3 regions of the Bacillus sp. TL12 genome follow, and region 1 is predicted to be linked to each of the others. Evidence: riboswitches for the same ligand, from Rfam matches in the RefSeq annotation. Region 1 holds a riboswitch; each other region holds the start of a gene.
What was found. Region 1 has a riboswitch for S-adenosylmethionine ahead of LOK41_RS12105 (M20 family metallopeptidase). Riboswitches for the same ligand answer to the same signal wherever they lie in the genome.

Region 1 (3,281 bases):
AGCGAAGATTAAAGAAGTAGAAAGAGAATATATTGAAAATGCACAAGTAATTGGTGCAACGCTATCCAAATGCGCGATTGATTCTCTTGTTTATGAACGGACATTTGATTTAATTGTTGTGGATGAAGTAAGTATGGCATATGTGCCACAAATCGCATTAGCTGCTTCTCTTGGTAAAAGAATTGTCGTTTGTGGTGACTTTTTACAGTTGCCTCCAATTGCGATGGCAAATCATGAACTTGTTAGAAAGTGGCTTGGGGAAGATATGTTTTATCATGCGGGAATTGTGCAATCGGTAAATAGTTATGAAGCGCATCCGAACTTATTTATGCTAGAGGAACAACGACGTATGCATGCAGATATATCTAAATTTACAAACTCATTTATTTATAAAAATAGAGTGTTCGATCATCCTTCTGTTTCAGCGAGGGAAGAATTAGCGAAATTACAGCCATTTGCGAACGAAGCGCTAGCTTTGTTTGATACAAGTTTGATGGGAGCCTATTCTTTAAAAGATGCGGCTTCTGGTTCGCGTTTTAATATGATGTCTGGATTACTCGCGATGCAGATGATTTTAATTGGATTGTTAGATGGTGTTCAATCGATTGGAGTGGTAACGCCATATCGCGCGCAGTCCCGTTTCTTATCAACATGTATAAGAGAAATATTGCAAAAAACAAAGTATCGAAATGCACCTGTTCTCGCAGCGACGGTGCATAAATTTCAAGGGTCCGAACGAGATATGATGATATTTGATACAGTAGATAGTTATCCGCAAGAACGTCCCGGCGTGTTATTTTTTGATCATAAAAACCATCGTCTTGTCAACGTTGCGGTAACGAGGGCGAGAGGGAAATTTATTCAGTTATCGGATTGCCAGTACATGCGGAAAAATCTTTCGAAAAAGCAAGCGTTATCTCACTTAACTTCTCACATAGAAAGACACGGGAATGTATATGATCACAGGGCATCACGTCCGTTGTTAGAAAGAAAAATTACAAAACGTTTGCGCTGGTTTATGCAAATGAATTTGGAAGAGACGAAAGCACTATTAAAAGATATTCTATCAGCAAAACAAAAAATTATTATGTCGCTTCCAAGTACAAGACAAGTAGATAAAAGAGTATGGCAGGCATTAATGCGTACAACAGCACAGGTAACAATATATAGCGATGGACCAATTCCGCTAAAAAATGTAAGAGTACAAAGGCAAAATAAATCACTCCCATTTGTATGTATTGATGATGAAATCTTTTGGGTAGGTGCTCCGTTAACGTCGCAAATGATGTTTGAAGGAAGTCCAGAATTCCCTTATATATGTATAAGACTACAGGCGCCTGAAACGATTGGCGTTTTAAAAGGGTTTTTAGATATTCGGTAAAATCAGATCGGAATTCCTTGACATTTAGTCGGAATAAAACTAGAATGAAAATAATTTAATATAATTTTATGAAAACAAAAACGATTTTCTTATCAAGAGAGGTAGAGGGACTGGCCCTATGAAGCCTCGGCAGCGGATTCAATATGAATACTGTGCCAATTCCAGCAAGTGAAAGACTTGAAAGATAAGAAAGAAGGCATTTTTGAATCTGTATTTTTTAAAGCCTCTTTCTATCTTTTAGAGAGAGGCTTTTTTATATGTAAATTTAAAGGAGGAATAGGAAAATGACAACAAAACAAGTAACGTCACACCGAAATATCATTACTGAAAGCATAGAAACAAATAAAGAGAAGTATGTAAAAACAAGTCATGATATTCATACGAATCCTGAAATTGGTAATCAAGAATTTTTTGCATCTAGAACATTAAGTTTACTTTTAGGGAGTGCAGGATTTCAGCTTCAACACAATATAGCAGGACATGAAACAGGCTTTATCGCACGGAAAAGCTCAGGGAAACAAGGGCCTACAATTGCCTTTTTAGCGGAGTATGACGCTTTGCCTGGATTAGGTCATGCGTGTGGTCATAATTTAATTGGCACAATAAGTGTTGCGGCAGCCATTGCATTATCAGAAACAATTGAGGAAATTGGCGGCGAAATCGTTGTATTTGGAACACCAGCAGAAGAAGGTGGTCCAAATGGAAGTGCAAAAGCAAGTTATGTGAAGGCCGGTTTATTTAACAATATTGATGCAGCACTTATGATTCACCCGAGCGGAAAAACAGCAACAACAAGTCCGTCACTTGCGGTTGATCCACTTGATTTTCATTTTTATGGAAAGGCTGCACATGCGGCAGCGTCACCAGAGGAAGGAATTAATGCCTTAGATGCGATTATTCAGCTTTACAATGGGATTAATGCACTTCGCCAACAACTTCCAGCAGATGTGAAAATTCATGGTGTCATTACTGAAGGTGGAAAGGCACCGAATATTATTCCAGATTACGCAGCAGCTCGCTTTTTCATTCGCGCAGCAACACGCATTAGATGTGCTGAAGTGACAGAAAAAGTACGAAACATTGCGCAAGGTGCAGCGCTGGCTACAGGAACAACAGTAAAAATCAATCAGTTCCAAAATGAAATTGATGAATTATTAGTGACAAAAACATTTAATGAAGTGATTGCTGAGGAATTAGAAAACCTCGGTGAAGATGTAAGTCGTAAAGAAAGACTTGGAATCGGTTCAACAGATGCAGGGAATGTGAGTCAAGTCGTACCAACGATTCACCCTTATATCAAAATTGGTCCAGATGATTTAATTGCTCATACGAATGAATTTAGAGAAGCAGCTCGTTCAGAACTTGGAGACAAAGCATTAATTACATCCGCAAAAGCATTAGCATATGCAGCATACAGATTAATTACTGAAGAAGGAACGCTTGCTCAAATTAAGGAAGAATTTAAAGAGGCGCAGCGAAATCAGTGATGTAGAAATATAATTGGTTAGACCTTGGTATTGAAAAAATGATAGTGAAAGGAGCCTGCTGTTTATTTAGTAGGCTCCTTATTTTTAGTTTCACTTCATCCTCTTATTTGACAAATATAATTAGATGTCAGAGTAAAGATAATAAATTATCGCTTATAAAGAAGTTTATTAATAGAAAGAGTAGGTGCTTGGATACAGTTATAATCTGTGAAAAATAGGATGACTAAATACTAGTATTAGATTTTAAAATTTCTCAATTAAAGTATTTAAAGCTTTAGATTTTATTCTCTCATATTCCATGGCTTCGGCAAGTTCATTAGGAAGAAGAGGGGATTTTCTAACATATCTTTCACGAATTACATCGTAAAGTTCATATGGAAATAGCATATCGATAAACATGATCTTTTTTTGTT
Region 2 (3,281 bases), on a different contig from region 1:
GCAAAGTGCATTTTCTCATCTGTATAAGGTTGAACGTGAAATGATGGATATTGCTGACAAGATGGCAAAGGAAACAGATTTAGAGAAGTTATTAGTACAGTATGGGGAATTACAAAATAAGCTAGAAGGCTCAAATTTTTATCAACTTCATACAACAATAGAAGAAGTAGCAACTGGTTTAGGCTTGTTAGATTTAGGGATGAAAAAAGATGTTTCAAAATTAAGTGGTGGTCAGCGCACAAAGTTATTACTTGGCAAGCTTCTTTTAGAGAAGCCACACGTTTTATTACTTGATGAGCCGACAAATTATTTAGATACGCTTCATATTGATTGGCTAAGAGCATATTTACAAACGTATGAGCATGCTTATATTGTCGTTTCACATGATGAATCATTTTTAAACAGTATTACGAATGTGATTTATCATTTAGAAGGGAACACAATAAAGCGCTACGCGGGGAGTTATGAAAGTTTTTTAGAAAGCTATCAACTTCAGAAACAACAATTAAAAGCAGCTTATACAAGGCAGCAAAAGGAAATTGCAAATTTAGAGGGTTTTATTCAAAAAAATAAAATCCGAAAAGCAAAGCAAGCAAAAAGTCGTGAAAAGGTATTGGAGAAAATGAAAAAGGTTGGAAAGCCTAATGATGCACACAGGCCGCGTTTTCATTTTCAGGTTCACAATGAGCCTGTGAGCCGCATATTACAAGCGCAGCAGATCCAAATTGGTTATGCAGAACCATTGTTTACAGCCCTTAATTTACAAGTGAAAAGGGGCGAAAAGATTGCAATTGTTGGGCATAATGGAATTGGAAAAACCACAATGTTAAAAACATTACTAGGGCAATTAAAACCAATAAGTGGAACCGTAAGTATTGGAGAACGAGTACACCCTGCATATTTTGCTCAAGAAGAATTTGCGAAAGAAATTACACCACTTGAGCAAATCTGGTCAGGACGTCCGGATATGACGCAAAAAGAAATCAGGCAATCTTTAGCAAGATGTGGTTTAAAGGAAGAGCATATTCGGCAGTCTCTTCACTTGTTAAGTGGTGGAGAACAAACAAAGGTACGTTTATGTGAGCTTATGTTAACGCGGAGTAATGTATTAATTTTAGATGAACCAACCAATCATTTAGATGTGTATGCGAAAGAAGCGCTAGAAGAAGCTTTGCAAAATTATCAAGGAACGGTTTTACTCGTTTCTCACGAGCCATCTTTTTATGAGTCTTGGGTGACACGAGTTTGGAATTTGGAGGAAATGAATCGTACTAAAAAATAAGAGGGAAAGTTATTTAGGAATATAAAATGAAAGCAGCCACTTTTTGTGGCTGCTTTCATTATGTTCATTGATTTACTTGCAAACGTTCTTGAATGAACAACAGCAACTTAACGATGCTGTCTTCTGTGTAAATATCAAATTTTTGTCGATGAAATTCACCATGTTCGTGATAAAAAATACATTCACCTTTGCCGGCAACTTCGTCTATTGACATATGAAAACTAAGAGGTGTCGCTACAATTGATCCGTTATCATCCCTTAAAAGAATTTGGCATAGCGTTTTTTGTTGTTCAACCTCATATAAAAAATCGTAATGAAAGGATTGTGTTAGTTTTTCTATTTGAGATAGGAGTAGGGTTTGTATAGATGATGATTCACTCATAAAATGTAACCTCTTTTCGTGTATGTGCTGTTACTAAGTATAGTAATGATGCACATACTTTGTACATAGTAATTGCTCACTATTGCTATGATGTTTCAAAATGAAAATAAAATATATTCTGAAAAATATGATTGACAAAAAAATTTGTAAGATTTACTATTAGTACCATAACTTTTAAAAAAATTCATACAAATACTCTTATCCAGAGAGGCGGAGGGACTGGCCCTATGATGCCCGGCAACCGAGCTTATGAATAATAAGCTAAGGTGCTAATTCCTGCAAAACGATTTTCGTTTTGGAAGATAAGAGAGGAGCCTATTTTGTTTATTCGACACCTCTCTTATTTGAGAGGTGTTTTTGGTTTGAAGAGAGAGAATATATGTGGGGGGAACTGTATATGAAAAAGTTGTTGTTAAGTATTGTAAGCGGAACGGTATTATTACTAGGTGCATGTAGTGCTGATTCGGGTAAGGAGGCAAAAGCGCTAGAAGAGAAAAAAGTTACAGTTGGTGTGACTGGGGGGCCACATGAACAAATTTTTGAAAAAGTAAAAGAAGTAGCAGCAAAAGATGGGGTGCAAGTCGACATAAAAGTATTTAATGATTATGTAGCGCCGAATGTATCGCTAGATGAAAAAAGCATTGACGTAAATAGTTACCAAACGAAGTCTTATTTAGATGTATTTAAAGCAGAACGTAATATGAAACTGACAGAAGTATTTTCAACGGTCACGTTCCCAATGGGAGTATATTCTAAAAGTTTGAAAGATGTAAAAGAGTTAAAAGATGGAGATGCGATTGCTGTACCCAATGATCCAACGAATGAACTTCGAGCGTTAAAACTATTTGAAAAAGCAGGCGTTTTAAAAGTGGATCCAAAAGCAACAGAAAAAGCAACTGCAAAAGATGTCATTGAGAATCCGAAGAATTTAAAAATTGTTGAATTAGAGGCATCGCAACTACCAACGCAATTAGGTGAAGTGAAAGCTGCTGCGATTAACACAAACTTTGCATTAGGTGCAAAGTTAAGTCCAGCTAAAGATTCTATTTTCCGTGAAGGAAAAGATTCACCATATGTGAACTGGGTAGTTGTTCGTACGGAGAATAAGGATGATGAAGTTGTAAAAAAACTGAAGAAAGCGTATCAGTCTAAAGAAGTAAAAGAGTTTATCGAGAAAAAATTCGATGGTTCTGTTTTACCGTCTTGGTAGGAGCTGAATATCATGATTGAATTGAAGAATGTTTCTAAAGTATTTACAACAAAAAAAGGTAAGATAGAAGCTCTGAAACCAACTTCTCTTAAAATAGAAAAAGGAGAAGTGTTTGGAATCATTGGATATAGCGGTGCAGGTAAAAGTACATTAATTCGCTGTGTAAACTTATTAGAAAAACCAACAACAGGTAATGTAATTGTAAATGAAAAGGATTTAACAACCTTATCTACAAAAGAGTTAGCAAAGGCGAGACAAAAAATCGGGATGATTTTTCAAGGATTTAACTTATTAAAAACAGTCAACGTTTATGAAAATATTGCATTACCTTTACGATTAGCTGGGATTTCAAAAACGGAAATTGAAAAAAGAGTAGAAAAGTATTTACGTATTGTTGATCTGTTTGA
Region 3 (3,281 bases), on a different contig from region 1:
GCTTCACCGCTGCTTTTAAATGCCTCACATGCGGGTTAAAAGCTCCTCCAACAGAGAATCTTGTCGCAGAACCAATCGATTTCCCTAAAATAGAACGTCCATCGTTCATTTCCTTAATCATTTTAATTAATTCAATAGAAGATAAATCATATACAGACGTCGCTCCTGGAAAATCACCAACACGAGCTGGATCACCTGTTAAAGCTAACACTTCTTCCATTCCTAAAGCTGATAAACCAAGTAAATGGGATTGTAGGCCAATCACATTATGGTCACGGCACGTTAAATGCGTCAGCACTGGAATATCGTGCTTCGTTAATAATGCCCCCATTGCCATATTTGAAATGCGCGGAGATGCTAACGAGTTATCTGCTAACGTAATCGCATCTGCTCCCGCTCTTTTCAATGCCCTTGCCCCTTCAAAAAAACGCTGCGTATCTAATGTTTTTGGGGGATCTAGTTCAACAACAACTGTTGTTTGCTTCTTCGCTTTTTCCGCAAGAGTAACATGGGTGCTAGCACGTTTTGTTTGCATAGGAACCACTTGTTGTCTTTGAGCGATTTGTTTTTCTGTAACAGGCGTTACATTTGTAATCGCACGCTTCATCGCTTCGATATGTGCTGGCGTTGTACCACAACATCCCCCTAACAAGCGAATACCTTGTTCAATAAATTTCGGTGTCATCTCTTCAAAATAAGCAGGACTTCCTTCATATATGTAACGCCCTTCTACATAGTTTGGAAGGCCTGCATTTGGATAAGCTGACAAATACCCATTTTTCGGAATCGATATCATTTTGAAAGCTTCCGTCATATGAAGCGGTCCTAACTGACAGTTTAAACCGACTACATTTGCACCGTAATCTAAAAGCTGTTTTAATATTTCATTTACATCATTCCCATTTTGGGTTGTGCCTGCTTCATGAAGAGCTAACTGTGCAATAATTGGAATATCTGTTTGTTTTCGCAGTACTTTCACCGCATGTAGCAATTCGAATTCATCATAAAATGTTTCTAATAATAATCCATCAACCTTTTCTTCTAATAATGCCTCGGCCTGCTCAAGTAGCATAAATTCCCGTTCCATATCAGTCGTTGTAACGGCTCCAATATGCTTCATACCACCAATCGTCCCTAAAATAGCATTCTTGTCTGTCACGGCTGCTTTTGCAAGCTTTACTGCTGCTTTATTAATTTTGGTAACCTGATTTTCTAAACCATACATGCGCAATTTTGCTTCATTTGCACCATATGTATTTGTTTGAATAATATCTGCACCGGCAGCTACATATTGTTTATGAATAGATATAATTAAATCTGGATCTGATAGATTTAATTCTTCAAAACTACTTTGCAAACCATGAGAATGTAATAATGTACCAACTGCTCCATCACCGATAATAATCCCTTTTGATAATAAATCTAGAATTTTCACTTGTCTCCCTCTTTTCTATCAATATAAAAACCCCCTCTTCACCTTGAAGAGGGGGACATCATCAATCCTCCTCTTATCATGCAAAACAAATTGTTCTGCAGGTATTAGCACCGTTTCAAACATTTCGTTTGAAGGTTGCCGGGTTTCACAGGGCCTTTCCCTCCACCGCTCTCAATAAGAGTTTATCTTAATTATTCATTTATTTTTTAAAAGGAAATACGTGTACCTTTTAACAATCTTTGTTAATTTTCTAATAAACTTATCATGGGACAAACTAAAAGTCAATGAAATTAAAAGGAAAATAAAAAACATTTAAAATAAAGTTGCAATTCAATTATCTTTTATTGTAAAGTTAAAAGCATAATAAAATTTCATACAAATTATTCTTATCTAGAGAGGTAGAGGGACTGGCCCTATGACACCTCAGCAACCATTAACATGTTCGTTAATAAGGTGCTAATTCCAGCAAATTGTGAAAAGATTTGACAGATAAGAAGAAGACTATATTCGCATGAAAGCCTTCTTCTTAGAAGGCTTTTTTTATTTTTTATCAAGGAGGAATTCAACATGTCAACAATTGAAACAAAACTAGCTCAAATCGGGAATCGAAGCGAAACGACTACAGGAACGGTTAATCCCCCTGTTTACTTTTCAACAGCTTATCGTCATGAAGGAATCGGAAAATCAACAGGTTTCGACTATTCACGAACTGGAAACCCAACACGCGGCCTTTTAGAACGCGCAATTGCTGATTTAGAAGAAGGGGAACAAGGATATGCCTGTAGTTCGGGAATGGCAGCGGTTCTTCTTGTTCTGTCTTTATTCCGGTCTGGAGATGAACTTATCGTATCAGAAGACTTATATGGGGGAACCTATCGGTTATTTTCAGAACATGAGGAGAAATGGAATATTCGATGTAGATACGTAAATACACAATCTATAAAACAAATAGAACAAGCCATTACTTCTCAAACGAAAGCTATTTTTATAGAAACTCCAACCAATCCATTAATGCAAGTTACTGATATCGCAGCTGTCGCAACTGTTGCCAAACGACACGGAGTCCTTCTTATTGTAGATAATACTTTCTACACTCCCTATATACAACAACCATTAACAGAAGGAGCAGACATTGTTCTTCATAGCGCCACAAAATATTTAGGTGGCCATAATGATGTATTAAGCGGACTTGTCATTGCAAAAGGTCAAGCGCTTTGTGAAGAACTTGCCCACTATCATAACGCTTCTGGTGCTGTATTAAGTCCGTTTGATTCGTGGTTATTAATTCGCGGGATGAAAACATTAGCTCTTCGTATGAAACAACATGAAGAAAATGCAAAGAACATCGTTTCTTATTTAAACGAGGAAGATGGTGTAACCGATGTTTTTTATCCAGGAAGAGGTGGCATGATTTCATTTCGTCTTCGCGATGAAAAATGGATAAATCCTTTCTTACAATCTTTATCCTTAATTACCTTTGCAGAAAGCCTTGGCGGAGTTGAAAGTTTAATGACATATCCAGCAACACAAACACATGCAGATATTCCAGAAGAAGTGCGTACAGCACGCGGCGTATGTAATCGTCTCCTCCGTTTTTCTGTAGGTATTGAAAATGGTGATGATTTAATTCAAGACTTAAAGCAGGCTATTAAACATGTAAAAGAAGGTGTGAGAATATGAGTTATTCTTTAGATACACTCTTACTTCATAACCACTATAAACATGATTCACAAACAGGCGCGGTTAACGTTCCCATCTATAATACATCAACATTTCATCAATTTAATGTAGATACATTTGGTAAATACGACTATAGTCGCTCTGGAAATCCAACACGTGAAGCACT

Region 2: it holds a riboswitch for S-adenosylmethionine, as region 1 does, so the genes downstream of both, LOK41_RS17500 (MetQ/NlpA family ABC transporter substrate-binding protein) here and LOK41_RS12105 (M20 family metallopeptidase) in region 1, are expected to answer to the same signal.
Region 3: it holds a riboswitch for S-adenosylmethionine, as region 1 does, so the genes downstream of both, LOK41_RS00755 (bifunctional homocysteine S-methyltransferase/methylenetetrahydrofolate reductase) here and LOK41_RS12105 (M20 family metallopeptidase) in region 1, are expected to answer to the same signal.

Annotation. Positions count from the first base shown of each region.
Region 1 is NZ_JAJJBY010000010.1:118,026-121,306, forward strand. It holds gene LOK41_RS12100 (AAA domain-containing protein) at 1-1,381, shown strand, start outside; SAM riboswitch class I at 1,468-1,572, shown strand; gene LOK41_RS12105 (M20 family metallopeptidase) at 1,666-2,868, shown strand; gene LOK41_RS12110 (CotS family spore coat protein) at 3,112-3,281, opposite strand, start outside.
Region 2 is NZ_JAJJBY010000019.1:52,330-55,610, forward strand. It holds gene LOK41_RS17490 (ABC-F family ATP-binding cassette domain-containing protein) at 1-1,282, shown strand, start outside; gene LOK41_RS17495 (hypothetical protein) at 1,347-1,664, opposite strand; SAM riboswitch class I at 1,860-1,973, shown strand; gene LOK41_RS17500 (MetQ/NlpA family ABC transporter substrate-binding protein) at 2,062-2,874, shown strand; gene LOK41_RS17505 (methionine ABC transporter ATP-binding protein) at 2,887-3,281, shown strand, end outside.
Region 3 is NZ_JAJJBY010000001.1:127,587-130,867, forward strand. It holds gene LOK41_RS00755 (bifunctional homocysteine S-methyltransferase/methylenetetrahydrofolate reductase) at 1-1,435, opposite strand, end outside; SAM riboswitch class I at 1,506-1,616, opposite strand; SAM riboswitch class I at 1,819-1,931, shown strand; gene LOK41_RS00760 (methionine biosynthesis PLP-dependent protein) at 2,003-3,115, shown strand; gene metC (cystathionine beta-lyase) at 3,112-3,281, shown strand, end outside.